2 regions of the Duganella paludis genome follow, and region 2 is predicted to be linked to the other one. Evidence: predicted binding sites of a transcription regulator. Region 2 holds the regulator's gene; the other holds the start of a gene.
What was found. Region 2 encodes FliA, which starts transcription of late flagellar genes. Its sites were predicted from a motif close to CTAAAGTTTNNNNNNNNNNNGCCGNTA; they were not measured.

Region 1 (15,343 bases), 1.2 Mb from region 2:
GGATTTTTTCCAACTGCTGCATGTGGCGCGTGACCACGCCGGCGCTGGTGGTTTCAAAAAAGTCGATCGGCAACGACAGCAGGTGGCTGAAGGTGCGGCGCGTCAGCCGCATGTCGATCTTGTTGGAGGCGGCCAGCGTCAGCGTCTGGCGCAGGAAGCCGAAGCTGGCGTCGAACAGCAGGGCCAGCACGATGCCCACCGCCAGCACCCACAGCGTGGTGACGCTCTGGTGGGTCAGCACCTTGTCGATCACCAGCTGGAAGAAGATCGGCGAGGCCAGCGCCAGCAGCTGCATGGCGACGGCGGCGATGAAGATGTCGCGGAAGGCCGCCTTTTGCTTGAGGATCTCGGGAATGAACCAGCGCAGGCCGAACGGCTGGTTCGGGTCGCTGAGCTTGTGTTGGCGCTTGATGAACACCACGTCGCCGCTCCAGCGCCGCTCGAACTCGCTGCGCGCCACCATCACCACGGTGGCGTTGGCGCTGGCCGGGTTGAGCACGGCGGCCTGCTCTTCGCCCTCGCCCTCGGCCGCGCGCACGCCCACCACGATCACCATATTGCCGTCGTTCAGGCGCGCCATCAGCGGGAACACGCCATCCTGCGCCATCAGGCGCGACCAGTCGAGCTTGTCGATCTTGGCCTTCAGGCCGATATCGGTGGCAATCCGCATCAGCTCGCCATTTCCCGGTTCTTCCGCCCGCAGGGCGTAGTCGTCAATCAGGCGTTCGGGATTGATTTGCAAGCCGTGGTGCTGGGCGATCGCAGTCAGGCACTGGATCGCGGTGTGGGGAAATTTATCGTGCATTGTGACGGGACGGATGCATGGTCGTACATGGCAACATCGATGACCACCTTGTTGGTTGACCTGGGTAAAACTTGCAACAGCGCACTATTACGCCGTCTGAGGATTCTACCCTAGCGCGCTGTTTCCCGGCGCATTTTCTGCTGCGGAACAACGGCCGTTTCCCCGTCCTGTTCGCGGCACCGCCACAACCGTTTCCGGGCTTCCCGACTAGCAAAAAAAAAGCGGCAAGACCGCGAGGTCTTGCCGCCTTGGCGCCGGAGCGGACTCCGGCGTGGCGCTCAGCGCTTACTTGACAGCCAGGATGCCGTGGCTGGCGGCGCTTTGCAGCGCCTTCAGTCGCAGCGCGTCCTCGGTGGCGACGGCGGTGCTGGCCGCGCCCAGCTGGGCCGCGCTGTACTGGCCGATGGCGCTGGCCAAGGCAGCGGCGTTGTTGCCGACGCTGCCAGGCACTTCCAGCTTGGCCGTGCCGGCCGCCGCCGCCGCCGCGGTGTAACCGGACAGGGCTTGCGTCAGGCTGCTCACCGAGGTGGTCAGCGAGGCGCCCGGGGCCGCCATCTGGAACCACACGTCGGCCGCCTGATGGGTGTTGCCGTCGCTGGTCTCGTAGGTCGAGGTGATGCCGACGATGTTGCCGTTGTTGAGCGAGGCGTTCTGCTTGGCGTCCAGGTTCAGCTTGGTGATGCCGAGGTCGCCCAGCGATTTCAGCTCGTCGGCCTGGCTGATGCCGTCGGCGTTGCCATCGATCCACACCTGCAGCTTGCCGTAGGCCTGGTCCGCGCTGTCGATCACGCCATCGCGGTTGGTGTCGAGCTCGTCCATCGCCTGGTAGCCGGTGGCCGCTTTCTGGCCGGTGGCCAGCGTGGTGCCGGAACCGAACAGCTCGCTACCATCGTTGATCACGCCGTCGCCGTTGCGATCCAGGACCAGCAGGCCGTCGCCGCCGCCGACCCAGCCGGTGGCGCCTTTCTGGCCGGTCGCCTGCAGGTCGAACTGCACGCCGGCCGAGATGTTCAGCGTCGCGATGCCGTTACCGTCCAGGTCCAGCACGATCGGCGTGCCCAGCGGCGAAGGCAGCGCGGCGATCTGGTCGCTGGTCAGGCCCGGTACCTGGGCGCTGGTGATGGCGCACACCTGGCTGCTGGTCAGCGAGTGGATCTGGTCGGTCGTCAGGCTGCCGATCTGGTCGGTGGTCAAGGACGCGATGGCAGCGGTGCGCAGCGCCACCATGTCGGCCGTTTCCAGCGCGCGCAGCTGGTCGGTGCTCAGTGCGCGGACCTGGGCGGTGCTCAGGACGGCGACCTGGGCGCTGCCCAAGCCAACGATCTGATCGGTGGTCAGGGCCTGGACCTGGCTGGTTTTCAGGCCGACGAAGGCGCCGGTCTTGAGCGCGGCCACGTCTTCGGTACCCAGCGCGCCGACCGCATCGCTGCTCAGCGCGGCCACTTGGCCGGAGCTCAGCAATGCTGCCTGGGTGCTGGTCAGCGCCACCGCCTGGTTGGTGCTCAGGAAGGACAGGCTGGCGGTGCTCAGCGCCACCACCTGGGTCGCGCTCAGGTTGCCGATCTGGTCGGTGGTCAGCGCGGTCAGTTGCGCGGTCTTCAGCGCGGCGATCAGGCCGGTGCGCAGCACCGACAGGTCGGCCGTCTCGATGGCGGCGATGCCGTCGGTCGACAGCGCGCCGAATTGCGTGGTGCTCAGCGCATTGAATTGCGCCGAGTTCAGCGCCACCACCTGGTTGGTGGTCAGGCCGGCCGACAGGGTGGTGGTCGCCAGTGCACCGATCTGGCCGGTGGTCAGCACGCCAACCTGGTCGGTCGTCAAGGCGCCCAGCTGGTCGGAGCTGAGGACCGCGATGCCGCCGGTTTTCAGCGCGGCCAGGTCGGCCGTTTCGATCGCGGCGATGGCCGAGGTGCCCAGCGCCGTGACTTGCTTGCTGGTCAGTACGCCGACCTGGGTGCTGGTCAGGGCAACGATCTGGTCGGTCGTCAGGTTGGCCACCTGGCTGGTGGTCAGGGCGGCAACCGCGCTGGTCTTCAGTGCTTGCAGGTCGTCCGTTTGCAAGGCGGCGATGTTGTCGGTGCTCAGCAGGACCACTTGGCCCGAGCCCAGCGCGCCGGCCTGGCTGGTGGTCAGCGCCACCACCTGGTTGGTGCTCAGGGCGACGATGCTGGACGAGCTCAGCGCGGCGACCTGGCTGGTGGTCAGGTTGCCGATCTGGTCGGTGGTCAGCGCGGTCAGCTGGGCCGTTTTCAGGCTGGCGATGACGCTGGTTTTCAAGCCCACGATGTCGGCCGTCTCGATGGCGGCGATGCTGTCGGTCGACAGTGCGACGAACTGGGTGGTGGTCAGGCCGGCCAACTGGCCCGAGCTCAGCGCCACGACCTGGTTGGTGGTCAGGCCGTAGGCCAGGCTGGTGGTGCTCAGCGCGCCGATCTGGGCGCTGGTCAACACGCCGACCTGGTCGGTCGTCAGGGCGCCGACCTGGTCGGTGCTGAGGACCGCGATGCCGCCGGTTTTCAGCGCGGCCAGATCCGCCGTTTCAATCGCGGCGATGGCCGAGGTGCCGAGCGCCGTGACGTGCTTGCTGGTCAGCACGCCGACTTGGGCGCTGCTCAGGGCGACGATCTGGTCGGTCGACAGGTTGGCCGCCTGGGCGGTGGTCAGCGCGGCGAAGGTGCTGGCCTTGAGGGCTTGCAGGTCTTCGGTTTGCAGGGCCACCAGGCCGTCGGTGCTCAGCGCGGCGAACTGGCCGGAGCTCAGCACGCCGGCTTGGCTGGTGGTCAGCGCCACCACCTGGTTGGTGCTCAGCGCGCCGATGCTGGCGGTGCTCAGCGCGGCGACTTGGCCGCTGGTCAGGTTGCCGATCTGGTCGGTGGTCAGGGCAGCCAGCTGGGCCGACTTCAGGGTCGCAATGACGCTGGTTTTCAGGCCGATGATGTCGGCCGTCTCGATGGCGGCAATGGCGTCGGTCGACAGCGCGCCGAACTGGGTGGTGGTCAGGCCGGCCAGCTGGGCCGAGCTCATCGCCACGACCTGGTTGGTGGTCAAGCCGTAGGCCAGGCTGTTGGTGCTCAGCGCGCCGATCTGGGCGCTGGTCAGCACGCCGACCTGGTCGGTCGTCAAGGCGCCGACCTGGTCGGTGCTGAGGACGGCGATGCCGCCGGTTTTCAGCGCGGCCAGATCCGCCGTTTCAATCGCGGCGATGGCCGAGGTACCGAGCGCGACGACATGCTTGCTGGTCAGCACGCCGACCTGGGCGCTGCTCAGGGCAACGATCTGGTCGGTCGACAGGTTGGCCGCCTGGGCGGTGGTCAGCGCGGCGAAGGTGCTGGCCTTGAGGGCTTGCAGGTCGTCGGTTTGCAGGGCCACCAGGCCGTCGGTGCTCAGCGCGGCGAACTGGCCGGAGCTCAGCACGCCGGCTTGGCTGCTGGTCAGCGCCACCACTTGATTGGTGCTCAGCGCGCCGATGCTGGCGGTGCTCAGCGCGGCGACTTGGCCGCTGGTCAGGTTGCCGACCTGGTCGGTGGTCAGGGCAGCCAGCTGGGCCGACTTCAGGGTCGCGATGACGCTGGTTTTCAGGCCGATGATGTCGGCCGTCTCGATGGCGGCAATGGCGTCGGTCGACAGCGCGCCGAACTGGGTGGTGGTCAGGCCGGCCAGCTGGGCCGAGCTCATCGCCACGACTTGGTTGGTGGTCAGGCCGTAGGCCAGGCTGTTGGTGCTCAGCGCGCCGATCTGGGCGCTGGTCAGCACGCCGACCTGGTCGGTCGTCAGGGCGCCGACCTGGTCGGTGCTGAGGACGGCGATGCCGCCGGTTTTCAGCGCGGCCAGATCCGCCGTTTCAATCGCGGCGATGGCCGAGGTGCCCAGCGCGACGACATGCTTGCTGGTCAGCACGCCGATCTGGGCGCTGCTCAGGGCGACGATCTGGTCGGTCGACAGGTTGGCCGCCTGGGCGGTGGTCAGCGCGGCGAAGGTGCTGGCCTTGAGGGCTTGCAGGTCGTCGGTTTGCAGGGCCACCAAGCCGTCGGTGCTCAGCGCTGCGAACTGGCCGGAGCTCAGCACGCCGGCTTGGCTGGTGGTCAGCGCCACCACCTGGTTGGTGCTCAGCGCGCCGATGCTGGCGGTGCTCAGCGCGGCGATCTGGCCGCTGGTCAGGTTGCCCACCTGGTCGGTGGTCAGGGCGGCCAGCTGGGACGACTTCAGGGTCGCGATGACGCTAGTTTTCAGGCCGATGATGTCGGCCGTCTCGATGGCGGCAATGGCGTCGGTCGACAGCGCGCCGAACTGGGTGGTGGTCAGGCCGGCCAGCTGGGCCGAGCTCATCGCCACGACCTGGTTGGTGGTCAAGCCGTAGGCCAGGCTGTTGGTGCTCAGCGCGCCGATCTGGGCGCTGGTCAGCACGCCGACCTGGTCGGTCGTCAAGGCGCCGACCTGGTCGGTGCTGAGGACGGCGATGCCGCCGGTTTTCAGCGCAGCCAGATCAGCCGTTTCAATCGCGGCGATGGCCGAGGTGCCCAGCGCGACGACATGCTTGCTGGTCAGCACGCCGACCTGGGCGCTGCTCAGGGCGACGATCTGGTCGGTCGACAGGTTGGCCGCTTGGGCGGTGGTCAGCGCGGCGAAGGTGGTGGCCTTGAGGGCTTGCAGGTCGTCGGTTTGCAGGGCGACGATGGCGTCGGTGCTCAGCGCGGCGAACTGGCCGGAGCTCAGCACGGCGGCCTGGCTGCTGGTCAGCGCCACGACCTGGTTGGTGCTCAGCGCGCCGATGCTGGCGGTGCTCAGCGCGGCGACTTGGCCGCTGGTCAGGTTGCCGATCTGGTCGGTGGTCAGGGCAGCCAGCTGGGCCGACTTCAGGGTCGCAATGACGCTGGTTTTCAGGCCGATGATGTCGGCCGTCTCGATGGCGGCAATGGCGTCGGTCGACAGCGCGCCGAACTGGGTGGTGGTCAGGCCGGCCAGCTGGGCCGAGCTCATCGCCACGACCTGGTTGGTGGTCAAGCCGTAGGCCAGGCTGTTGGTGCTCAGCGCGCCGATCTGGGCGCTGGTCAGCACGCCGACCTGGTCGGTCGTCAAGGCGCCGACCTGGTCGGTGCTGAGGACGGCGATGCCGCCGGTTTTCAGCGCGGCCAGATCCGCCGTTTCAATCGCGGCGATGGCCGAGGTACCGAGCGCGACGACATGCTTGCTGGTCAGCACGCCGACCTGGGCGCTGCTCAGGGCAACGATCTGGTCGGTCGACAGGTTGGCCGCCTGGGCGGTGGTCAGCGCGGCGAAGGTGCTGGCCTTGAGGGCTTGCAGGTCGTCGGTTTGCAGGGCCACCAGGCCGTCGGTGCTCAGCGCGGCGAACTGGCCGGAGCTCAGCACGCCGGCTTGGCTGCTGGTCAGCGCCACCACTTGATTGGTGCTCAGCGCGCCGATGCTGGCGGTGCTCAGCGCGGCGACTTGGCCGCTGGTCAGGTTGCCGACCTGGTCGGTGGTCAGGGCAGCCAGCTGGGCCGACTTCAGGGTCGCGATGACGCTGGTTTTCAGGCCGATGATGTCGGCCGTCTCGATGGCGGCAATGGCGTCGGTCGACAGCGCGCCGAACTGGGTGGTGGTCAGGCCGGCCAGCTGGGCCGAGCTCATCGCCACGACCTGGTTGGTGGTCAGGCCGTAGGCCAGGCTGTTGGTGCTCAGCGCGCCGATCTGGGCGCTGGTCAGCACGCCGACCTGGTCGGTCGTCAGGGCGCCGACCTGGTCGGTGCTGAGGACGGCGATGCCGCCGGTTTTCAGCGCGGCCAGATCCGCCGTTTCAATCGCGGCGATGGCCGAGGTGCCCAGCGCGACGACATGCTTGCTGGTCAGCACGCCGACCTGGGCGCTGCTCAGGGCGACGATCTGGTCGGTCGACAGGTTGGCCGCTTGGGCGGTGGTCAGCGCGGCGAAGGTGGTGGCCTTGAGGGCTTGCAGGTCGTCGGTTTGCAGGGCGACGATGGCGTCGGTGCTCAGCGCGGCGAACTGGCCGGAGCTCAGCACGGCGGCCTGGCTGCTGGTCAGCGCCACGACCTGGTTGGTGCTCAGCGCGCCGATGCTGGCGGTGCTCAGCGCGGTGACCTGGCTGGTGGTCAGGTTACCGACCTGGTCGGTGGTCAGGGCGGCCAGCTGGGACGATTTCAGGGTCGCGATGACGCTGGTTTTCAGGCCGATGATGTCGGCCGTCTCGATGGCGGCAATGGCGTCGGTCGACAGCGCGCCGAACTGGGTGGTGGTCAGGCCGGCCAGCTGGGCCGAGCTCATCGCCACGACCTGGTTGGTGGTCAGGCCGTAGGCCAGGCTGTTGGTGCTCAGCGCGCCGATCTGGGCGCTGGTCAGCACGCCGACCTGGTCGGTCGTCAAGGCGCCGACCTGGTCGGTGCTGAGGACCGCGATGCCGCCGGTTTTCAGCGCAGCCAGATCCGCCGTTTCGATCGCGGCGATGGCCGAGGTGCCCAGCGCGGCGACATGCTTGCTGGTCAGGACGCCGACCTGGGCGCTGCTCAGGGCAACGATCTGGTCGGTCGACAGGTTGGCCGCCTGGGCGGTGGTCAGCGCGGCGAAGGTGCTGGCCTTGATGGCTTGCAGGTCGTCGGTTTGCAGGGCGACGATGGCGTCGGTGCTCAGCGCGGCGAACTGGCCGGAGCTCAGCACGGCGGCCTGGTTGCTGGTCAGCGCCACGACCTGGTTGGTGCTCAGTGCGGCAACGCTGGCGCTGCTCAGGGCGGCCACTTGGCCGTTGGTCAGATTACCGATCTGGTCGGTGGTCAGGGCGGCCAGCTGGGACGACTTCAGGGTCGCGATGACGCTGGTTTTGAGGGCGATCAGGTCGGCCGTCTCGATGGCGGCTACCGCGTCGGTCGACAACGCGCCGAATTGGGTGGTGGTCAGGCCCGCCAGTTGGGACGAGCTCATCGCCACAACCTGGTTGGTGGTCAGGCCGTAGGCCAGGCTGGTGGTGCTCAGGGCAGCGATCTGGGCGCTGCTCAGCACGCCGACCTGGTCGGTCGTCAGGGCGCCGACCTGGTCGGTGCTCAGCACGGCGATGCCGCCGGTTTTCAGGGCGGCCAGGTCGGCCGTCTCGATGGCGGCGATGGCCGAGGTGCCGAGGGCGGCAACGTGCTTGCTGGTCAGCACGCCGACTTGGGCGCTGGTCAGAGCGACGATCTGGTCGGTCGACAGGTTGGCCGCTTGCGCGGTCGACAGGGCGGCGAAGGTGCTGGCCTTGAGGGCTTGCAAGTCGTCGGTTTGCAGGGCGACGATGCTGTCGGTGCTCAGTGCGGCGAACTGGGCCGAGCTCAATACGGCGGCCTGGCTGCTGGTCAGGGCCACGACCTGGTTGGTGCTCAGCGCGCCGATGCTGGCGCTGCTCAGGGCGACCACTTGGCCGCTGGTCAGGTTGCCGATCTGGTCGGTGGTCAAGGCGGCCAGCTGGGACGATTTCAGGGTCGCAATGACGCTGGTTTTCAGGGCGATCAGGTCGGCCGTCTCGATGGCGGCCACATTGTTGGTCGACAGCGCGCCGAATTGCAGCGTGCTCAGGCCGGCCAACTGGCTCGAACTCAGGGCCACCAACTGGTCGGTGCTCAGGCCGTAGGCCAGGCTGTTGGTGCTCAACGCGGCGATCTGGCCGCTGGTCAGCACGCCGACCTGGTCGGTGGTCAGGGCGCCGATCTGGTCGGTATTGAGGATGGCAATGTTGCCGGTTTTCAGGGCCAGCAGGTCGGCCGTTTCCAGTGCGGCGAGCGCCGACGTGCCCAGCGCGGCGACCTGGTTGCTGCCCAAGGCGGCCACCTGGGCGCTTTGCAGCGCGACGATTTGGTTGGTCGACAGGGTGTTGACCTGATTGGTGGTGAGGCCGACGATCGCCGTGGCTTTCAGCGCCTGCAAGTCGTTGGTTTCCAGCGCCACGATGGAGTCGGTCGACAGTGCCGCGACTTGGCGCGAGCTCAGGGCCGCGACCTGGTTGCTGGTCAGCGCCACGATCTGGTCAGTGGTCAAGCCATAGGCCAGGGTGGTGGTGGTCATGGCCACAATGTGGGCCGCCGTCATGACGCCAATCTGGTCGGTCGTGAAGGCCTGGAATTGTCGGGTATTGAGCGCAGCTATATCACTGGTCGCCATGGTGGCGACGGTGGAGGTCGCCAGTGCGGCGATCTGATGGGTTTCCATGCTGGTGATGAGGCTCATTTCCATTCTCCTAGGGCACTACACGTTCTATGGGGACAAACATCGGAGCCGACGGGGGGTTTCCGTGGGCTCCGATTCTTTATGGGGGACTGCGTATGTCGAGGACTGCTGGCGATGGTTTTACTGCCGGTAGGCTACTTAAGTTCTTAACGTCAACTACCATAACAACTTTAGGATGCACTGCGTTATTTTTTCCAGGAGACAACGAAGTTCGGCGCAAAAAAACCACAACCATGCCTTCCCGTTCGTCCCGACGCCTGCTTAGCGTAAAGCGACTTTTTTCCGCAGCGCATTAAGCTGTTTTTGTTTATGTGTGGAAAGGCAAAAAGCGGGCCAGCGCATCTGTTGTACAAATGAAAACGGCAAGGCTTGCGCCTTGCCGTTTTTAGCTTGCTACGCTGCCGCAGGCCTTATTTGTGCGGTACCGCGAGGTAACCTTGGGCGCCACCTTGCAGCGCTTTGAGGCGCAGCTCGCTGTCGACCACGGTGCTATCGAGGCTGGCTGGCTTGCCGTCGGCGCCGTAGCGTTTCAGCGCGTCGGCCAGCTGGGCGGCATTGGCGTTGACGCCGCTACCGCGTACATCCAGCTGTCCGCCCGCCGGTGCGCTGGCGCCGCTGCCGGCGGCAAACGTCGCCATGGCCTGGGTCATGCCGCTGACGTTGCTGGTCAGGGCCTGCGAGGCGGCGCCGACCTGGAACCAGACGTCGGCCGCCTGGTGGGTCTTGCCGTCGCTGGTCTCGAAGGTCGACTTGGCGCCGATGAAGTTGCCGTTGCCGCTGGCCTCCAGCGTCTGTTTGACATCCAGATTCAGCTTGGTGATGCCCAGGTCCGCCAGGGATTGCAGTTCAGCGGCCTGGCTGATGCCGTCGCCGTTGCCATCCACCCACACCTGCAGGCTGCTGAAGGCGCTGTCCGAACTGTCGATGACGCCATCGCCGTTGGTGTCGAGCTCGGCCATCGCTTCGTAGCCGTTGGCGGCCTTGGTGCCGTTGGCCAGCGTGGTGCCCGAACCGAACAGCTCGCGACCATCGTTGATCACGCCATCATGGTTGCGATCGAGGACCAGCAAGCCGTCGCCACCGCTGACCCAGCCGGTCTTGACTTGGCTGCCATTGGCCAGCAGGTCGAATTCGACGCCCTGCTCCATGCCGACGGTCTGGATGCCGTCGCCGTTCAGGTCCAGCACGATCGGCGTCAGCGAGATCAGCGCCGAAGTCTGGCTCGGGGTCATGGCGTGGAACTGGGCCGAGTTCAGCGCGTGGATCTGCTGCGTGGACAGCGCGTGGATCTGGTTGGTCGTCATGCCGGCGATGCCTTGGGTCGAGATCGCAGCAATCTGGCGCGTCGTCAGGCCGGCCACGGCGTTGGTCGACATCGCCGCCAGGTCGGCCGTTTCCAGTCCGTTGATCGCCGCCGTGCTCAGGCCGACGATCTGGCGCGAGCTCAGCGCGGCAACCTGGTTGGCGGTCAGCGCGGCAGCCTGGCTGGCGCTCAACGCGCCGAGCTGGGCGCTGGTCAGCACCGTCAAGCCGGCGGTGCTGATGACACCGATGTCGGCCGTTTCGATCGCCGCCAACTGCGCCGTTTTCAGCACGCTCAGTTGCGTGGTGCCCAGCGACGAGACCTGGCTGGTGGTCAGCGCCACAATCTGGTCGGTGCTCAGCGACACCACGCTGCTGGTACCCAGCGCCGCCACTTGGTTGGCCGACAGGTTGGCCACCTGGGTGGTGCTCAGGGCGGCGACCTGCGCGGTGCGCAGCACGCCCATCGCGTTGGTGGTCAGGCCCGACAGGTCAGCGGTTTCAATCGCCGCCACACTGCTGGTGGACAGCGCGGTGATTTGCGCCGTGGCCAGGCTGCCAAGCTGGGCCGCGGTCAAGGCCACCACCTGGGCGGTGGTCAGCGCCGCAATGCTGCCGGTGCTCAGTGCCGCCAGGGTGGCGGTGGCCAGGGTGTTCACCTGCGCGGTGGTCAGCGCCTGGACCTGGTTGGTGGACAAGGTCGCCAGCACGGCGGTTTTGAGCGCGCCCAGGTCGCCGGTTTCCAGTGCAGCGATATTGTTGGTCGACAAGTTCGCCACTTGCGCGGTGCTCAGCGCGGCGGCTTCGCCGTTGGTCAGCGCAACGATCTGCTGGGTGGTCAGCGCCTTCATCTGCGCTGCCGTCAGCGAACCGATGGCGTTGGTGCTCAGCGCGGCGAAGTCGGCCGTTTCCAGCGCGGCAACCGCGTTGGTCGACAGGCTGACCACTTGCGCAGCGCTCAGCACGCCGGCTTGGGCGGCGGTCAGCGCCACCACTTGCGCGGTGCTCAGCGCGGCGGTGGAAGCGGTGCTCAGGGCAACGATCTGGTTGGTCGACAGCAGCGCCAGTTGGGCGGCGGTCAGGCCGGCCAGCTGGGCCGTGCGCAGCACGGCGATCTCACTGGTGGTCAGGCTGGCCAGGTCGGCGGTTTCGATGGCGCCGATGGCGTTGCTGCTCAGCGCGGCGAACTGCGTGGTGGTCAGGCTACCCAGTTGAGCGCCGGTCAGTGCCACGACCTGCTCGGTGTCCAGCGCGGCGATGCCGCCGGTGGTCAGCGCTGCCAGCGAGGCGGTTGCCAACGTCGACAGTTGCAGGGTCGTCAGCGCGGCGACCTGGGCGGTGCCCAAGGCGGCGATGGCGGCGGTCTTGATCGCGCCCAGATCGGCGGTTTCCAGTGCCACCACGTTGTTGGTCGACAGACCAGCCACTTGCGCGGTGCTCAGCGCGCCGGCTTGGCCAGCGCTCAACGCCACGATCTGCTGGGTGGTCAGCGCCTTCATCTGCGCTGCCGTCAGCGAACCGATGGCGTTGCTGCTCAGGGCGGCGAAGTCGGCCGTTTCCAGCGCGGCGATCGAGTTGGTCGACAGGCTGACCACTTGCGCGGTGCTCAGCACACCGGCTTGCGCGGCGGTCAGCGCAGCCACTTGAGCGGTGCTCAGCGTGGCGGTGGCAGCGGTGCTCAGGGCAACGATCTGGTTGGTCGACAGCAGCGCCAGTTGGGCGGCGGTCAGGCCGGCCAGCTGGGCCGTGCGCAGCACGGCGATTTCGCTGGTGGTCAGGCTGGCCAGGTCGGCGGTTTCGATGGCGCCGATGGCGTTGCTGCTCAAGGCTGCGAACTGGGCGGCGGTCAGGCTGCCCAGTTGGCCGCCGGTCAGGGCGACAACCTGGTCGGTGCCGAACGCTGCGATACCGCCGGTGCTCAGGGCTGCCAGCGAGGCAGTTGCCAGAGTCGACAGTTGCAGGGTCGTCAGCGACGCAACCTGGGCGGTACCCAGAGCGGCGATCGCGGCAGTCTTGATCGCGCCCAGATCGGCGGTTTCCAGAGCAACCACGTTGGTGGTCGACAGGCCGGCCACTTGCGCGGTGCTCAGCGCGGCAGCTTCACCGACGGTCAGTGCAGCGATCTGCTGGGTAGTCAGCGCTTTCATCTGCGCCGGGGTCAGCGAGATGATGGCGTTGGTGCTCAGGGCGGCGAAGTCGGCCGTTTCCAGCGCGGCGATCGCGTTGGTCGACAGGCTGGCCACCTGCGCGGTGCTCAGCACGCCGGCTTGCGCGGCGGTCAGCGCCACCACTTGGGCGGTGCTCAGTGCGGCAGTGGCAGCGGTGCTCAGGGCAACGATCTGGTTGGTCGACAGCAGCGCCAATTGGGCTGCGGTCAGGCCGGCCAGCTGGCTGGTGCGCAGCGCGGCGATTTCACTGGTGGTCAGGCTGGCCAGGTCGGCGGTTTCGATGGCGCCGATGGCGTTGCTGCTCAGCGCGGCAAACTGCGTCGTGGTCAGGCTGCCCAGTTGGCCGCCGGTCAGGGCAACAACCTGGTCGGTACCGAAGGCTGCGATGCCGCCGGTGGTCAGGGCCGCCAGCGAAGCCGTTGCCAGGGTCGACAGTTGCAGGGTCGTCAGCGATGCAACCTGGGCGGTGCCCAAGGCGGCGATGGCGGCGGTCTTGATCGCGCCCAGGTCGGCGGTTTCCAGAGCAACCACGTTGGTGGTCGACAGGCCGGCGACTTGCGCGGTGCTCAGCGCAGCGGCTTCACCGACGGTCAGTGCAACGATCTGCTGAGTGGTCAGCGCCTTCATCTGCGCCGGGGTCAGCGAGATGATGGCGTTAGTGCTCAGGGCGGCGAAGTCGGCCGTTTCCAGCGCGGCGATCGCGTTGGTCGACAGGCTGGCCACTTGCGCGGTGCTCAGCACTCCGGCTTGCGCGGCGGTCAGCGCCACCACTTGGGCGGTGCTCAGTGCGGCAGTGGCAGCGGTGCTCAGGGCAACGATCTGGTTGGTCGACAGCAGCGCCAGTTGAGCGGCGGTCAGGCCGGCCAGCTGGCTGGTGCGCAGCGCGGCAATTTCACTGGTGGTCAGGCTGGCCAGGTCGGCGGTTTCGATGGCGCCGATGGCGTTGCTGCTCAGCGCGGCAAACTGCGTCGTGGTCAGGCTGCCCAGTTGGCCGCCGGTCAGAGCAACAACCTGGTCGGTACCGAAGGCTGCGATGCCGCCGGTGGTCAGGGCCGCCAGCGAGGCGGTCGCCAGCGTCGACAGTTGCAGGGTCGTCAGCGACGCAACCTGGGCGGTGCCCAAGGCGGCGATGGCGGCGGTCTTGATCGCGCCCAGATCGGCGGTTTCCAGTGCAACCACATTGGTGGTCGACAGGCCGGCCACTTGCGCGGTGCTCAACGCGGCAGCTTCGCCGACGGTCAGCGCAACGATCTGCTGGGTGGTCAGCGCCTTCATCTGCGCCGGGGTCAGCGAGATGATGGCGTTAGTGCTCAGGGCGGCGAAGTCGGCCGTTTCCAGCGCGGCGATCGCGTTGGTCGACAGGCTGGCCACTTGCGCGGTGCTCAGCACGCCGGCTTGGGCAGCGGTCAGCGCGACTACTTGAGCAGTGCTCAGGGAAGCGGTGGCAGCGGTGCTCAGGGCAACGATCTGGTTGGTCGACAGCAGCGCCAATTGAGCGGCGCTCAGGCCGGCCAGCTGGGCCGTGCGCAGCACGGCGATTTCATTGGTAGTCAGGCTGGCCAGGTCGGCGGTTTCGATGGCGCCGATGGCGTTGCTGCTCAAGGCTGCGAACTGAGCCGTGGTCAGGCTGCCCAATTGGCCGCCGGTCAGCGCGACAACCTGGTCAGTACTGAAGGCTGCGATACCGCCGGTGGTCAGGGCCGCCAGCGAGGCAGTTGCCAGGGTCGACAGTTGCAGAGTCGTCAGCGCGGCGACCTGGGCGGTGCCCAGAGCGGCGATGGCGGCGGTCTTGATCGCGCCCAGATCGGCGGTTTCCAGAGCAACCACGTTGGTGGTCGACAGGCCGGCCACTTGCGCGGTGCTCAGCGCGGCAGCTTCACCGACGGTCAGCGCAACGATCTGCTGGGTGGTCAGTGCTTTCATCTGCGCCGGGGTCAGCGAGATGATGGCGTTGGTGCTCAGTGCGGCGAAGTCGGCCGTTTCCAGCGCGGCGATCGCATTGGTCGACAGGCTGGCCACTTGCGCGGTGCTCAGCACGCCGGCTTGGGCAGCGGTCAGCGCGACTACTTGAGCAGTGCTCAGGGAAGCGGTGGCAGCGGTGCTCAGGGCAACGATCTGGTTGGTCGACAGCAGCGCCAGTTGAGCGGCGGTCAGGCCGGCCAGCTGGCTGGTGCGCAGCGCAGCGATTTCATTGGTGGTCAGGCTGGCCAGGTCGGCGGTTTCGATGGCGCCGATGGCGTTGCTGCTCAGCGCGGCAAACTGCGTCGTGGTCAGGCTACCCAGTTGGCCGCCGGTCAGCGCGACAACCTGGTCGGTACCGAAGGCTGCGATGCCACCGGTGGTCAGGGCCGCCAGCGAGGCGGTTGCCAGGGTCGACAGTTGCAGGGTCGTCAGCGCGGCGACTTGGGCGGTACCCAAGGCGGCGATGGCGGCGGTCTTGATCGCGCCCAGATCGGCGGTTTCCAGTGCAACCACGTTGGTGGTCGACAGGCCGGCCACTTGCGCGGTGCTCAGTGCGGCAGCTTCACCGACGGTCAGTGCAACGATCTGTTGAGTGGTCAGCGCTTTCATCTGCGCCGGGGTCAGCGAGATGATGGCGTTGGTGCTCAGGGCGGCGAAGTCGGCCGTTTCCAGCGCGGCAATCGCGTTGGTCGACAGGCTCGCCACTTGCGCGGTGCTCAGCACGCCGGCTTGGGCGGCGGTCAGTGCCACCACTTGGGCAGTGCTCAGGGAGGCGGTGGCAGCGGTGCTCAGGGCAACGATCTGATTGGTCGACAGCAGCGCCACTTGGGCGGCAGTCAAGCCGGCCAGCTGGCTGGTGCGCAGCGCAGCGATTTCATTGGTGGTCAGGCTGGCCAGGTCG
Region 2 (15,343 bases):
TGCCGGCCTCGTTCTGGGAAGACCCGCTGATGTACCAGGGCGGCAGCGACGATTTTCTCGGCCCGACCGACGACATCACGCTGGCGCGCGAGGAGTGGGGCATCGATTTCGAAGCGGAAGTGGCCGTGATCACCGACGATGTGCCCATGGGCGCCACCGCCGACCAGGCCCACCAGCGCATCCGCCTGCTGATGTTGGCCAACGATGTTTCGCTGCGCAACCTGATTCCGGAAGAGCTGGCCAAGGGCTTCGGCTTCGTCCAGTCCAAGCCGGCCACCAGTTTTTCGCCGGTGGCGGTGACGCCGGACGAGCTGGGCGACGCCTGGAAGGGCGGCAAGGTGCACCTGCCGCTGTTGTCGACCTGGAACGACAAGCTGGTCGGCAAACCGCAGGCCGGGGTCGACATGGTGTTCAACTTCCCGCAACTGATCGCCCACCTGGCCAAGACGCGCAACCTGCGCGCCGGTTCCATCATCGGTTCCGGCACCGTGTCCAACAAGGACGCCCGGCGCGGTTATTCCTGCATCGCCGAACAGCGCTGCCTGGAGATGATCGCCGGCGGCGAGCCGGTCACTCCCTTCATGGCGTTCGGCGACACCATCCGCATCGAGATGCTGGACGACGGTAAATCCGTGTTCGGCGCCATCTCGCAAACTGTAAAACAAGCCTGAGTTTCCGTAGGGAATCGTGGATATGGCGGTGAAAACCCGCCGTATTCCACCGATGATCTTGCCCGGCCGCCATCGATAATGGCAAGGTCAAGACTAACCCACGCATCAGGCAGACCCCATGGCAGACGACAGCGACGCAGAAAAGACCGAACCCGCGTCAGCGAAGCGCCTCGAGCAGGCGCGTGAAGAAGGCGACGTTCCCCGTTCGCGGGAAGTGGCGACGTTTACCGTGCTGATGGCGGCCGGCGCCGGCCTGTGGATGACGGGCGACGGCCTGGTCGGCCAGCTGCATTCGGCCCTGGTGTCGGGCCTGACCCTGGACCAGGAACAAATTTTCAACGCCGACGTGCTGTTCCGCCGCATCGGCATGGACGTGGTGCGCGTGCTGATCGCCTGCCTGCCGTTGGGCGTGGCGGTGATGCTGGTGGCGCTGGCCTCGCCGCTGCTGGTGGGCGGCTGGCTGTTCAGCAGCAAGGCCTTCATGCCGAAGTTCAGCAAGCTCAATCCCGTCAGTGGCATCAGCAATATGTTCTCGAAGAACGCGCTGGTGGAGCTGGTCAAGGCGATACTGAAGACGGTGGTGGTCGGCTTCGTCACCTGGATGGTGGTGATGAAGTACAAGGATGCGGTGATTGGCCTGTCGGTCGAGCCGCTCAAGCTCGGCATCGGCCACACGCTCAATATGCTGGCCAGCAGCTTCCTGTTCATCGTCGGCGCGCTGGGCCTGATCGCCGCCATCGACGGCCCGTACCAGATGTGGCATTACGCCGACAAGCTGAAGATGACGCGCCAGGAGCTGATCCAGGAATCCAAGGAATCGGACGGCAATCCACAGATCAAGGCCAAGATCCGCCAACTGCAGCGCGAGATGGCCAAGCGCCGCATGATGGCCGACGTCCCGACCGCCGATGTGGTGGTGACCAACCCGACCCACTACGCGGTGGCGCTGAAGTACAACGACGGTATGCGCGGCGCACCGAAAGTGGTGGCCAAGGGCACCGACGAGGTGGCCGCCAAGATCCGCGAAATCGCCAAGGAGAACAAGGTCGCCATCCTGGAAGCGCCGGCGCTGGCGCGCGCGCTGCACAAGCATACCGAGATCGGCGACGAGATTCCGGAACAGTTGTACGCCGCCGTGGCTGAAGTGCTGGCCTATGTGTTCCAGCTGCGCGTGTTCAACCGTGGCGGCGGCAACCGTCCGGACGTGCCGAAGAAACTCGATGTGCCGCCGACCATGGACCCGCTCGATCCAGCTTTCATTCCCAAGCACGGCACGCCACCAGATTTGACTAACGGAGCACCAGTATGAACGCCCTCAGCAATATGAAGTTACCGCCATGGCTGCAAGGCCTGGCCAATTCGAAGAACAAGGGCAGCGTGGCGGCGCCGATACTGATCATCATGTTGCTGGCGATGATGATCCTGCCGTTGCCGGCGTTTGTGCTCGACATGTTCTTCAGCTTCAATATCGCGCTGTCGGTGATCGTGCTGCTGACTTCGCTGTACACGGTCAAGCCGCTGGACTTCATGTCCTTCCCGACCATCCTGCTGGTGTCGACCATGTTGCGCCTGTCGCTGAACGTGGCCTCCACCCGCGTGGTGCTGACCGAAGGCCACACCGGCGCCGACGCGGCCGGTAAGGTGATCGAGGCCTTCGGCCACTTCCTGATCGGCGGTAACTATACGGTCGGTATCGTGGTGTTCGTGATTCTGACCATCATCAACTTTGTGGTGGTGACCAAGGGTGCGGGCCGTATCGCCGAGGTGGGCGCGCGTTTCGCCCTGGATGCGATGCCGGGCAAGCAGATGGCGATCGACGCCGACCTGAACGCGGGCCTGATCGGCGAAGCGGAAGCCAAGAAGCGCCGCAGCGAAGTGTCGATGGAAGCCGAGTTCTACGGCGCCATGGACGGTGCCAGTAAATACGTGCGCGGCGATGCCGTGGCCGGTATTCTGGTGACCGTGATCAACGTGGTGGGCGGCCTGCTGGTCGGCCTGATCCAGCACGACATGCCGTTTGCCGACGCCCTGAAAAACTACACGCTGTTGGCCATCGGTGACGGCCTGGTGGCGCAGATTCCTTCGCTGATCATTTCGATCGCGGCCGGTATCGTGGTGTCGCGCGTGGCCAACGACCAGGACATCGGTTCGCAGCTGGTGGGCGAGCTGTTCGCCAAGCCGGAAGTGCTGTACATCACGGCGGCCATCATCGGCGGTATGGGCCTGATTCCGGGCATGCCGAATCTGGTGTTCCTGATGCTGGCCGGCGCGCTCGGTGGTTCGGCCTACCTGATGTCGAAGAAGAAAGTCGAGAAGGCTGCGGCCGAGACGGCGGCGGCGGAAGCCTCGGCCCCGGCTGCCGCAGCGGCGGCGGAGCAGGAGGAAGCCAGCTGGCAGGACGTGATGCCGGTCGATACGCTGGGCCTGGAGGTTGGCTATCGTTTGATTCCGCTGGTGGACAAGACCCAGGGCGGTGAGCTGCTCAAGCGCATCAAGGGTATCCGCAAGAAGTTTGCGCAGGAGGTCGGTTTCCTGGCGCCGCCGGTGCACATCCGCGACAACCTGGAGCTCAAGCCATCGGCCTACCGCATCGCGCTCAAGGGCGTGGAAGTGGGGACGGGCGAGGCTTTCAACGGTCAGTATCTGGCCATCAATCCTGGTATGGCCACCGGCACTTTGCAGGGCCTGGTGACCACCGATCCAGCCTTCGGCCTGCCGGCCGTGTGGATCGATGCCAGCGCGCGCGACCAGGCGCAGGGCATGGGCTACACTGTGGTCGATGCCGGCACGGTGGTGGCGACCCATTTGAACCATCTGATCACCACCCATGCCTCCGAGCTGCTCGGCCGCGCCGAGGTGCAGGCCTTGCTCGATCACCTGAGCAAGGAAGCGCCGAAGCTGGTGGAGGACCTGGTGCCGAAGATGATCCCGCTGTCGACCTTGCAGAAAGTATTGCAGAATCTGTTGACGGAAGGCGTGCATATCCGCGACATGCGCAGCATTATCGAAACCCTGGCCGAGCATGCGGCGCATACCCAGGATTCCGGCGACCTGACGGCGCTGGTGCGCATTGCGCTGGGCCGGGCCATCGTGCAGCAGTTGTTCCCGGGCGCTGGCGAGTTGTCGGTGATGACCTTGGACAATCGTCTTGAGCGTTTGCTGATGCAGGCGCTGGCGGCCAGCGGTGCGGACGGCACCGGCATCGAGCCGGGCTTGGCCGACACCATTGCGCAGCAGGCGGCGTCGGCGGCGCAGCAGCAGGAAGCGCTGGGGCTGACGCCGGTGCTGCTGGTGCCGGGGCCGTTGCGCGCGCTGCTGTCGCGCTTCCTGCGCCGCGCTTTGCCGCAACTGAAGGTGCTGTCGCACGCAGAGATCCCGGAAAGCAAAACCATCCGTGTCACGGCGCTGGTGGGCCAGCAACCAAGCTGAGTTTGATCCGGCCGCTATCGTCGTTCATCCGGGCAGTCTAGACTGCCTGCATGAACGACGACTACGACACGCCGTGGAAAGAAGTGGTCACGCGCTACTTCCCCGAATTCATGGCTTTTTACTTCCCTGATGCGCACGCCGCCATCGACTGGTCGCGCGCGCATGATTTCCTCGACCAGGAATTCGCGGCGCTGTCGTGCGATGCCGAGCTGGGCAAGCGCCTGCTCGACAAGCTGGTGCGCGTGTACCTGCGCGATGGCGGCGAGCATTGGGTGCTGGTGCATCTGGAAGTGCAGGGCTGGCGCGATGCCGCGTTTGCCGAGCGCATCTTCACCTATCACTACCGCGTGTACGACCGCTACCGGCGGCCCCTGGCCAGCATGGCGGTGCTGGCCGATAGCGGCATGCGCTGGCGGCCAGCGTCGTTCGGGTATCGACTGTTGGGCTGCTCAATGCGTTTGGATTTCCCGGTGGTCAAGCTGCGAGACTATGCGCAGGATATGGAATCCCTGATGAGCAATCCTAATCCGTTTGCCCTGGTCACCGCTGCGCACCTGCTGACGCAGCAGACCCAGCACCACTTGCATCAAAGGCGGCACGCCAAATGGCGTTTGGCCAAGCTTCTGTATCAGCGGGACTGGGACAAGCAGCGTATCATCGATTTGTACCGGATGATCGACTGGATGATGCGTTTGCCAGCGTCGTTGGACCGTCGGATCCGCTACGCTGTTCTGCAATTGGAAAGGAGGGAGACCATGACTTACATATCCTCAATTGAACGTATCGGAATGGAGATTGGCCGGAGGCAGGGGCTGGAGGAAGGGCGGCAGGAAGGACGGCAGGAAGGTGGCGCTGCGGTGCTGTCGGCTGTGCTGGCGAAACGCTTCGGGCCGCTCGATGCGGCTGTGGCGGCGCGGCTGGCGCGGGCCGATGTCGGGCAGATGTCGGCCTGGGCGCTTAACTTCGTCGATGCCCGCTCCCTGGACGAGGTTTTCCGCGACTGAATTGCGGCCCATTTCCACCCCTGTTCATCAGATCGTTTCCAGAGTGCATCGTCAATAATGGAAGCATAGGAGTGAAGGCGTCTCGCTGGAAGACGCACTGCTCGATATGCTTCCCTTGAGAGACGGTCATGAACGTTAAAAAATTTACCGCGTCCACTTCCCGCGACGCGCTGCGTAAAGTCCGCGAATCGCTCGGCCCCGACGCCGTGATCCTGTCCAACCGCCAGTCAGACGGCGTGGTCGAAATCCTCGCCCTGGCGAACGACGACGCCGCCTCGCTGGCCATGCCCGCACCGCACTCGCCGATGTCCGAACCGGCGCCTTCGCTGGACCTCGGTCCAGCCACCATCGCCAACGCCCGCATCGAGCCGCGCTTCGATGACGAAGCGTTTGCCCCGCGCGCCCCATTCGCCGCCCAGCCAGCCTTCCAGCCAGCGCCCCAGCCGGCACGCCAGGCCCCGGCCGCCAGCTTGCCGCAGCAGCCGCAGCACCGCGTAGTCGCCTCGCACTCGTCGCTGGCCACCAAGGTTGCCGCAGCAGCGGCCGCGCCGGCGCCAGCGCCAGTAGCGCAGCCGCAGCCGAAAGCCGCACCGGCGTTCGACGCCAGCCAGATCGCCGCCATGGTTTCAGCCGCCGTCGCCAGCGCCAAGCAAAGCGCGGCCGTGGAAATGAGCGGCATGATGAATGAAATCCGCGCCATGCGCGGCATGATGGAAACCCAGCTGGCCGAACTGTCCTGGGGCGCGACGCAAGCGCGTGAACCGCACAAGACCGCCGTGCTGCGCGCCATGCTGGCGGCCGGCTTCTCGGCCAGCCTGTCGCGCTACCTGATCGAAAAACTGCCGGCCAGCCAGCGCGACGCCGCCGACAGCCTGCGCTGGATCAAGACCGTCCTCACCCGCAACCTGCAAACCATGTCGAACGAAGACGCGCTGATCGACCAGGGCGGCGTGTTCGCGCTGGTCGGCCCGACCGGCGTCGGCAAGACCACCAGCACCGCCAAGCTGGCCGCGCGCTGCGTGATGCGCCACGGCCCGGACAAGCTGGCCCTGATCACCACCGACGCCTACCGCATCGGCGCCCACGAACAGCTGCGCATCTACGGCAAGATCCTCGGCGTGATGGTGCACTCGGTGAAAGACGAGGCCGACCTGCGCATCGCCCTGAAGGAACTGAAAAACAAGCACACCGTGCTGATCGACACCGTCGGCGTCAGCCAGCGCGACCAGATGGTGACCGAACAGGTCTCCATGCTGCAGGGCGCCGGCTCCGACGTCAAACGCCTGCTGTGCCTGAACGCCACCGCCACCCAGGAAACCCTGAGCGAAGTGGTGCGCGCCTACCAGGGCAGCGGCCTGGCCGGCTGCATCATGACCAAGCTCGACGAAGCGGCCGCGATCGGCAACGTGCTGGACGTGGTGATCCGCCAGAAGCTCAACCTGTTCTACGTCTCCAACGGCCAGCGCGTGCCGGAAGATCTGCACCTGGCCGATCCGGCCTACCTGATCGACCGTGCTTTCAAGCTGAAACGCGATGTCGCCGAAACCCAGTATCTCGATGCGGAGCTGCCTCTGCTGATGAGCAACGCCAACAACGAACACGGCGCGCGCGAGGTGCATCTTGGCTAATTTTAATTTCGACCAGGCCGAAGGCCTGCGCCGCATGCTGGCGGGGCCGCGTCCCCGCATCGTCACCTTCCTGTCGGCCGCGCCGCAGGACGACAAGGGTTCCATGCTGGTCAACCTGGGCGCCTCGCTGGCCCGCGCCGGCAACGACGTGCTGATCGTCGACGCCTGCGCCAGCGCCCACGGCGTGGCCTCGCGCCTCGGCGTCGACGGCGGCCACAGCCTGCTGAACGTGGCACGCCAGGAATGCGCGCTGAACCAGGTGATCCACCCGGTGCCGCAAGGGTTCTCTGTGGTGTCCATGACACGCGGCGCCATGCGCGCCGGCCCCGACGAAACGCGGCGCCTGGCCAAGGCCTTCGACGTCATGGCCAAGCAGACCGGCATGGTGCTGGTGGATGGCGAATTCGACGGCGACGCCTTCCCGGTGCCGGTGATGGCCAGTTCGGAAATCGTGGTGCAGGTGTCCAACAGCGCCGCCTCGATCAAGGCTGCCTACAGCATGATCAAGCGCCTGAACCAGGAACTGGGCCGCCGCCCGTTCGGAATTCTGGTCACCGGGGCTTCCGAATCGGAAGCAAAGGTGGTATACGATAATATGGCACAGGCAGCCAGCCGTTACCTGGCCGTCAACCTCGTTTCCATGGGGTCGGTGCCGGCGGATGAATACCTGCAACGTGCTGCGCGCTTGGGGCGCGCGGTGGTCGATGCGTTTCCGCTGGCCGGTGCTTCGGTCGCGTTTCGTCAACTGGCGGGACGCTTCGCGCTGGGAGGGAATAGCCAGCTCAGTGCGTAACTAGACACAATAAGACAAAAATTATTCGAATGTATACGGTAAAAGGGAAAGCGGACAAGGATACCTTACTGACGGAGCATATGCCGTTGGTCAAGCGCTTGGCCCACCACATGAAGGCGAAGCTGCCGCCCAGCGTCGAAGTCGACGATCTGGTGCAAGCCGGGATGATCGGCCTGCTCGATGCCATCAGCCGTTACGAAGAAACGCACGGCGCGCAATTTGAAACCTACGCGGTGCTGCGCATCCGCGGCGCCATGCTGGACGAGTTGCGCAACAGCGACTGGCTGCCGCGCTCGCTGCGCCAGAACATGCGCAAGGTCGAGGCGGCGATGTCCACCTTGCAGCAGCGCCTGGGCCGGCCGCCGAGCGAATCGGAAGTAGCCAAGTCGCTCAAGCTGTCGCTGGCCGACTACCAGGAAATGCTGGGCGACGGCGGCGGCCACCAGCTGGTCTACTACGAAGATTTCCACGACGACGACGGCAACGACAGCTTCCTGGACCGCTACGCGGCCGACGACGACGCCGATCCGCTGCGTTCGCTGCTCGACGGCGACTTCCGCCAGGCCGTGATCGACGCCATCGACATGCTGCCGGAGCGCGAGAAAATGTTGATGGGCCTGTACTATGAAGAGGAGCTCAACTTGAAAGAAATCGGCGCCGTGATGGGCGTATCGGAATCACGCGTATCGCAATTGCATACGCAAGCCGTGGCGCGCCTGCGCGCCTCACTGCGGGAGCGGTCTTGGACTGGGCCAGCGTAGCCGGCGTGCTGGTGGCGCTGGCCGGCATCGTCATCGGCCAGGGCCTCGAAGGCGGCAAGCTCAGCTCGCTGCTACAGCCGGCCGCCTTCGCCATCGTGGTGATCGGTACTTTGGGTGCGGTACTGCTGCAGACCCGCATGAAAACCTTTTTGCGCGGCCTGCGCATGCTGCGCCTGGTGTTCGCGCCGCCGCCCGACAGCCGCGCCGCGCTGGCGCGCGACATCAACGCCTGGAACCTGGCGGCGCGCCGCGACGGCTTGCTGTCGCTGGAGCGCTACATGCTCGCCTCCAAGGACAAGTTCAACACCAAGGGCCTGCGCCTGATCGTCGACGGCATCGCGCCGGACAAGCTGCGCCAGCTGCTCGACACCGAAATCACCGCCTATGAAACGGAAGAACGCCAGGCGGTGCGCATCTGGGAATCGGCGGCCGGCTATTCGCCCACCATCGGCATCCTGGGCGCGGTGCTGGGCCTGATCCACGTGATGGAAAACCTGACCGATCCGAGCAAGCTCGGTTCCGGCATAGCGGTGGCCTTCGTCTCGACGATTTACGGCGTCGGCCTGGCCAACCTGTTCTTCTACCCGATCGCCAACAAGCTCAAGGCCATCGTCACGCAGGCCGTGCACCAGCAGGAGATTGCGGCGGCGGTGTTCTACGACATCGCCACCGGCGACCACACGCGGGTGATCGACGAGCGCATCGCCACACTGTTGCGGGAGCACTGAGATGCAGCACCGGCGCGCGCGCAGGAAGTTCGACGACGAACCGGAGAACCACGAGCGCTGGCTGATCTCCTACGCCGACTTCATTACGCTGCTGTTCGCCTTTTTTGTGGTGATGTATGCGATTTCGGCGGTCAACATCGGCAAGTACCGGGTGTTTTCCGACGCGCTGGGCGACGCCTTCGGCGGCAAGGGCGCGGCCGAGCGGGTCAACACCGAAGTGCCCAATCTTCCCATCCCCAATCCGGCGCTGAAGCGCCGCACCGAGTTGCTGCGCAAGGAAAAAGAGCAGATGACCAAGCTGGCGCAGGACTTGTTGTCCACGCTGGCGCCGCTGGTCAAGGAGGGCAAGGTGCGGGTGACGCAGAACAGCCGCGGCGTCAGCGTCGAAATCAATGCCTCGGTGCTGTTCGATCCGGGTGATGCGCGCCTGACCAGCGAATCGACCGAAGCGCTGCGCGCGGTGGCCAGCCTGCTCAAGGCCGACAGCCACAATGTGCAGGTGGAAGGGCATACCGACAACCAGCCGATCGGCAATACGCGTTTCCCGTCCAACTGGGAACTGTCGTCGGTGCGCGCCAGCAGCGTGGTGCGCCTGTTCATCGATGCAGGTGTGGCGCCGGAGCGGCTGACGGCCGTGGGCTTCAGTTCCAACGTGCCGGTGGCGCCCAATGACACGCCGGTCGGGCGCGCCCGCAACCGCCGCGTGGCGGTGACCATCCTCTCGGGTATTCCCGATCCAAGCACGGAATTGCCGACGGCGCCGGCGCAATAAGAATTTGCGGGGAGGTCTTAGCCGGCCAGGAAGCCGCGGCTGCGCGGCAGGGAGGTCGAGATGCCGCCCGGGCCATAGAAGTTGTTGGCCGATCCGCCCGGCGGACGCAGCGCCTGCAGCGCGCCCTGGGTGTGGCCCATCTGCTTGTTGATCAACATGCCATTGACGCGGTTCAGCTCCTTGGCTGCACGCGTATGCTGCAGCAGCGCCTGCCACAGGCCGGCCGATTCCTCGCGTGCTACACCGCTGGCGGCGATCCACGCATCCATGCCGGCTTCCTCGGCGGGGAAACCACATTTGCCCAATGAACGGTGACGTTGCGCCGACAACAGGGTCATTTGCGTGACCAGCGCGGTCTTGCGGGTGGTGATGGCCGGCAGGCCTTCGATTTCCGCCGTCACCAGCAGTTGCTGTTCCTGGCGCAGCAAGTCCAACAAGGTGGACATGATTTGCTCTTCTTCGCGCAGGCTGTTCAGCGGGGTGACGGTGGTCATGATTATCCTATCGTTTTCGTGAGTGCAGCAGATCCTTGACCGTGTCGAGCAAGCCATCCGCTACTTTTTCCGAGTTGACCTGGAACTGGCCGTCGGCTATCGCCAATTTGATGCGTTCGACTTTTTTGGTGTCGAACACGGCATTGGCGCCGCCGGCAGAACTGGCCGCCATCGCCTGGCCTTGCGGCGACAGGCGCACATTGTCCGAGGCGACATTCGTCGCTGCGGTTTCCGCCGCCTTCTCCGCGCCGCGCGCGGTGGAGGAGGTGGCCGCAGGCGTCGACGGCAAGCCTGGCGTGCTCTTTAAAGTGTCATTAATTTTCACAGCAATTTCCTTCTCAGCTAGGAGTACGAAACTCCGGGATCTGAGTCGGTAACGGCGGCCTGGCCGTAAACTTTAGCGGGTCCGTGGTGCAGCTCGCTCAAAAAGCCACCTCCACCAGTCCGCCGCTCTTGGCGATGCCGGTGATTTGCTGGCCGGCGGCGGTTTTCACCTGCACCACCTGGCCGTCGCCGGCCGTGCTCATGGCGCGCGCCTCGGCCGATACGCTGAAGCCGTTGCCGGTCGATACCAGGCGCACCAGTTGTCCGGATTGCACCACCGGCTTGCTGCGCAAGGTATCAAGCCGCAAGGGAGTTCCTGGCGGCAACGAAACATTGGCGCTGCGGCCGATCACCTGGCTGACGTCGGTGGCTATCCCTGCAGGCAATGTTGTCAAATCGCCCTTGAGGATGGTCAGCTGGCCGGCGTCGATGGGTTGGCCCTGCACCAGCGGCGCGGCGCTGGCGACGTAGTCGCCGATCACCGTCACGCTGGCTTGAATATATACCGTCCAGGCCGATGGCGTCGCACAGCGCACGCCGACCGAGGTCTTGCCCCAAGCGCGCGCGCCGGGCATGAAGAAAGCTTGCGGCGCCGGGCAGGCGGCCAGGTTCAGGCGCGGATCGACGGCGCCCACGGTGATCGTGACTTGACCGGGCAGGCCGCCGGCCTGCACCTGCAGGAATTGCTCGACCGTGCCCTTGAGCGCGGCGATGTCCTGGCGGCCGGCCTGTGCGGCGGCGCCGTTGCACAGCGCGGCGCCGAGCAGGGCGGCGGTAATCAATAAGCGTGATTTCATGGTGAGCATAGTCGGTTCCCCTTCAATGTGGCCATCATAGTCCGGCGGCCTGGACTTGAAGCCTTGAATAGGATGGGAAAACCGGGGCTTATTGGCCGATGGTGACAAGTGGCAACTCCGTATCATCGAACCTGTCACCAATGTGGAAGAGGAGCGCATCATGCTCGGCAGCAAACTAGACAATTACCTGAGCTTCAATGAAACGGCGCTGAGCCTGCGTTCGGCGCGCCAGACCGTGCTCGCTTCCAATATTGCCAATGCGGACACCCCGAACTACAAGGCGCGCGATATCGACTTCAGCAGCGCCTTGAAGTCGGCGCTCGACAAGAACAACCCGAATGCCCAGCAGACGCTGAACACCACCGCCGCCAGGCATTACCCCAACCCCCTGCAAGACGCCGGTACGCTGGCCGACGGCACGCCGCTGCTATACCGCGGCGTGGTGCAGGGCGCGGTCGACGGCAACACGGTCGACATGGACGTCGAGCGCAACCAGTTCGCCGACAACGCCATTCGTTACGAAGCCGGGATCACCGCCATCAACGGCCAGATCAAGTCGATGCTGGCGGCGCTACAGTCAGGGAACTAATCATGTCGCTCTTTAAAATCTTCGATGTCTCGGGTTCGGCCATGAGCGCGCAGGCGCAGCGCCTGAACGTGGTGGCCTCCAACCTGGCCAATGCCGACAGCGCCACCAGCGCCAGCGGTGAAGCCTACCGCGCGCGCCAGGTGGTGTTCGAGGCGACCACGCCGACCAACGGCGGCACCTCGACCGGGGTGCGCGTCAAACAGGTGGTGGAAGACCAGTCGCCGATGAAAATGATGTACGACCCCAAGCATCCGGCGGCCGACGAAAACGGCTATGTGACCATGCCCAACGTGAACGTGGTCGACGAGATGGTCAACATGCTGTCGGCTTCGCGCTCCTACCAGACCAACGTCGAGACCATGAACGCGGCCAAAACCCTGCTGTTGAAAACCCTGACCATCGGTCAAAACTAAACAATAGAACGAGATCATCATGGCTATTAGCGGCATTATCGATACGCCCAAGGCGGCGGCCACCAACACGGTAGCGACCAAGACCACCACCGACACCACCAGCGTGCAGGCGGACCAGGACAAGTTCATGAAGCTGCTGGTGACCCAGCTGCAGAACCAGGACCCGCTCAATCCGATGGACAACGCGGCCATGACCAGCCAGCTGGCCCAGCTGTCGACCGTGACCGGCATCAACAAGGTCAACGCCACGCTGGAGTCGCTGCGCAGCGACATCACCACCTCGCAATCCTCGGCCGCGATCAACCTGATCGGCAAGGGCGTGCTGGTGGAAGGCAAGGGCATCGAGCTCAACAGCGTGACCGGCGACGACGGCAAGGTCACCAAGTCCAGCGTGTTCGGTATCGACCTGGCCTCGGACTCGCAGGCGGTGTCGATCGAAATCAAGGACAAGGCCGGCAAGACCGTGCGCACCATGAGCATGACCAATGCCGAGGCCGGCACTTACCCGGTCACCTGGGACGGCACCAAGGACGACAAGACCGTGGCCGACGCCGGCAGCTACACCTTCACCGTCAGCGCCACCAACGCCGGCAACAAGGTCACCTCCACGCCGCTGCAACTGGCGGCGGTCGCCAGCGTGTCGACCGGCAGTGGCGGCGTCAAATTGAATACCTCGCTCGGGCATTTCGCCATGAGCGATGTGAAAGAAGTTTTGTAAGCGCAGATTGTTCAAGTAGCACCAACAAGTCACACCTCATAGGGGAATAGCATGTTCCAACAAGGACTGAGCGGCCTGAATGCCGCATCCAAATCGCTGGATGTCATCGGCAACAACATTGCCAACGCCAGCACCGTGGGCTTCAAGAGTTCGCAGGCGCAGTTCGCCGACCTGTACGCCAACTCGCTCAACGGCGTGTCGGGCAACAACGCCGGTATCGGCGTGTCGGTTTCCAAGCTGGCGCAGCAATTCACCCAGGGTAACCTGGAGTCGAGCAGCAACCCGCTGGACGTGGCGATCAACGGCGGCGGCTTCTTCCGCCTGGTGGTCAACGGCGCCGTGCAGTACTCGCGCAACGGCCAGTTCCACGAGGATGCCAGCCATACCCTCGTCAACGCGCAGGGCGCGCAGCTGACCGGCTACCTGTCCAACACCGCCGGCGTGATCCAGCTCGGTTCGCCGGTGCCGTTGACCCTGGACAAGTCCGACCTGACGCCGGTGCAAACCACCGAAGCGAACTTCCAGCTCAACCTGAGCTCGGCGGAAAAGGTGCCGGCGACCAATCCGTTCGACGCCAATGATCCGACCAGCTACAACAAGCAGACCGTGCTGAACGTGTACGACAGCCTGGGCACCGCGCACATCATGACGACCTACTACGTCAAGACCGACGCCAACACCTGGGACGTGTACGCCGCCGCCGACAACAAGGAAATCGTCTCGGCCAGCGTGGCCGCCACGGTGGCCACCGACCAGCCGACCATCGATGCCCGCACCGCCTACAACGACCTGGTGAAAGCCACGCCGCCGGTGCCGGCCGACATCGCCATCGCGGCCGCCAACTACGCCACCGCCGCCTACAACGCCATGCTGACGGCCGCCTCGGTGCCGCCGGCCGCCGCCACCCAGGCCCAGCTTGATGCCCTGACGGCCGCCTACACCGCGCTCGACCCGGTGCCGAGCGGTTCGATCACCGGCAAGACCCCGGACCAGATCAACGCCCTGCTGGGCGCGGCCATCACCGTGCCGGCGGTCAAGGTCGGCACGCTGCTGTTCACCAAGAGCGGCGCGCTCGACCCGCAAGCCATGGCCCTGTTGCCGGTGCCGCAAACGCTGCCGTTCCAGATCCAGTTGCCGATCTTCCCGGACACCGGCGCAATAGTGCCGATGACGGTCGCCACCACCTTCGACAAGACCACCCAGTATGGCAGCGTGACCAACGACCTGGGCTCGGTCCAGAACGGTTACTCGGCCGGTTCCTGGCAGCGTTACTCGATCGACGAGAACGGCGTGATCCTGGGCCAGTACAGCAACGGCAAATCGCGCGCCATGGGCCAGATCGCCATGGCCAACTTCGCCAGCGTGGACGGCCTGACGCCACTGGGCAACAACGCCTGGGCCGAAAGCTCGAGCTCGGGTCCACCAACCATCGGCACGCCGAACGCCGGTTCGATGGGTCAGCTGCGCTCCAGCGCGGTGGAAACCTCGAACACCGACCTGACGGCCGAGCTGGTCAACATGATCACCGCGCAGCGCGTCTACCAGGCCAATGCGCAGACCATCAAGACCGAGGACTCGATCCTGCAGACGCTGGTGAACCTGCGTTAATGAGGTAAATCATGGACCGCCTCGTCTATACCGCGATGACCGGTGCCCGGCACGTGATGGAGCAGCAAGCCACCGTGTCGAACAACCTGGCCAACGCCACCACCACCGGCTTCCGCGCCCAGCTCGATACGTTCCGGGCGGTGCCGGTGGTGTCCGAGGGCTTGCCCACGCGCGCCTTCGTGACCGACTCCACGGTGGGCTCGGACTGGCGTGCCGGTCCGATCGAAACCACCGGCCGCGCGCTCGACATCGCCATCCGCGACCAGGGCTGGATCGCGGTGCAGTCGGCCGACGGTTCGGAAGCCTACACCCGCAACGGCAGCCTGAAGGTGACCGAGAACGGCATCCTGCAAACCAGCTCCGGCCAGACCGTGATCGGCGACGGCGGCCCGATCACGGTGCCGCCGGACACCAACGTGACCATCGCCAGCGACGGCACCATCAGCGTGATCGCCAACGATTTCCAGCCGGGGCCGTCCAACACGCTGGGGCGTATCAAGCTGGTCAATCCGGACACGAAGAACCTGCTGCGCGGCGACGACGGCCTGTTCCGCCAGGCCGACGGCACGCCGGCCCAGAACGACGCCACCGTGCGCGTGGTGGATGGCGCGCTG

Region 1: ACXZ1M_RS12210 (heme utilization protein) is a predicted target of FliA. The motif match lies at 9,158-9,184, and genes of this name have one in related genera.

Annotation. Positions count from the first base shown of each region.
Region 1 is NZ_CM136922.1:2,715,143-2,730,485, forward strand. Features, by position in the region: gene ACXZ1M_RS12205 (peptidase domain-containing ABC transporter) at 1-805, opposite strand, end outside; gene ACXZ1M_RS12210 (heme utilization protein) at 1,091-9,010, opposite strand; gene ACXZ1M_RS12215 (beta strand repeat-containing protein) at 9,421-15,343, opposite strand, start outside.
Region 2 is NZ_CM136922.1:1,544,213-1,559,555, reverse strand. Features, by position in the region: gene ACXZ1M_RS07005 (fumarylacetoacetate hydrolase family protein) at 1-671, shown strand, start outside; gene flhB (flagellar biosynthesis protein FlhB) at 790-1,980, shown strand; gene flhA (flagellar biosynthesis protein FlhA) at 1,977-4,100, shown strand; gene ACXZ1M_RS06990 (RpnC/YadD family protein) at 4,151-5,104, shown strand; gene flhF (flagellar biosynthesis protein FlhF) at 5,233-6,732, shown strand; gene ACXZ1M_RS06980 (MinD/ParA family ATP-binding protein) at 6,725-7,525, shown strand; gene ACXZ1M_RS06975 (RNA polymerase sigma factor FliA) at 7,555-8,286, shown strand; gene ACXZ1M_RS06970 (flagellar motor protein) at 8,268-9,014, shown strand; gene motD (flagellar motor protein MotD) at 9,016-9,786, shown strand; gene ACXZ1M_RS06960 (flagella synthesis protein FlgN) at 9,804-10,280, opposite strand; gene flgM (flagellar biosynthesis anti-sigma factor FlgM) at 10,288-10,605, opposite strand; gene flgA (flagellar basal body P-ring formation chaperone FlgA) at 10,703-11,401, opposite strand; gene flgB (flagellar basal body rod protein FlgB) at 11,562-11,990, shown strand; gene flgC (flagellar basal body rod protein FlgC) at 11,993-12,403, shown strand; gene ACXZ1M_RS06935 (flagellar hook assembly protein FlgD) at 12,423-13,121, shown strand; gene ACXZ1M_RS06930 (flagellar hook protein FlgE) at 13,173-14,729, shown strand; gene flgF (flagellar basal-body rod protein FlgF) at 14,741-15,343, shown strand, end outside.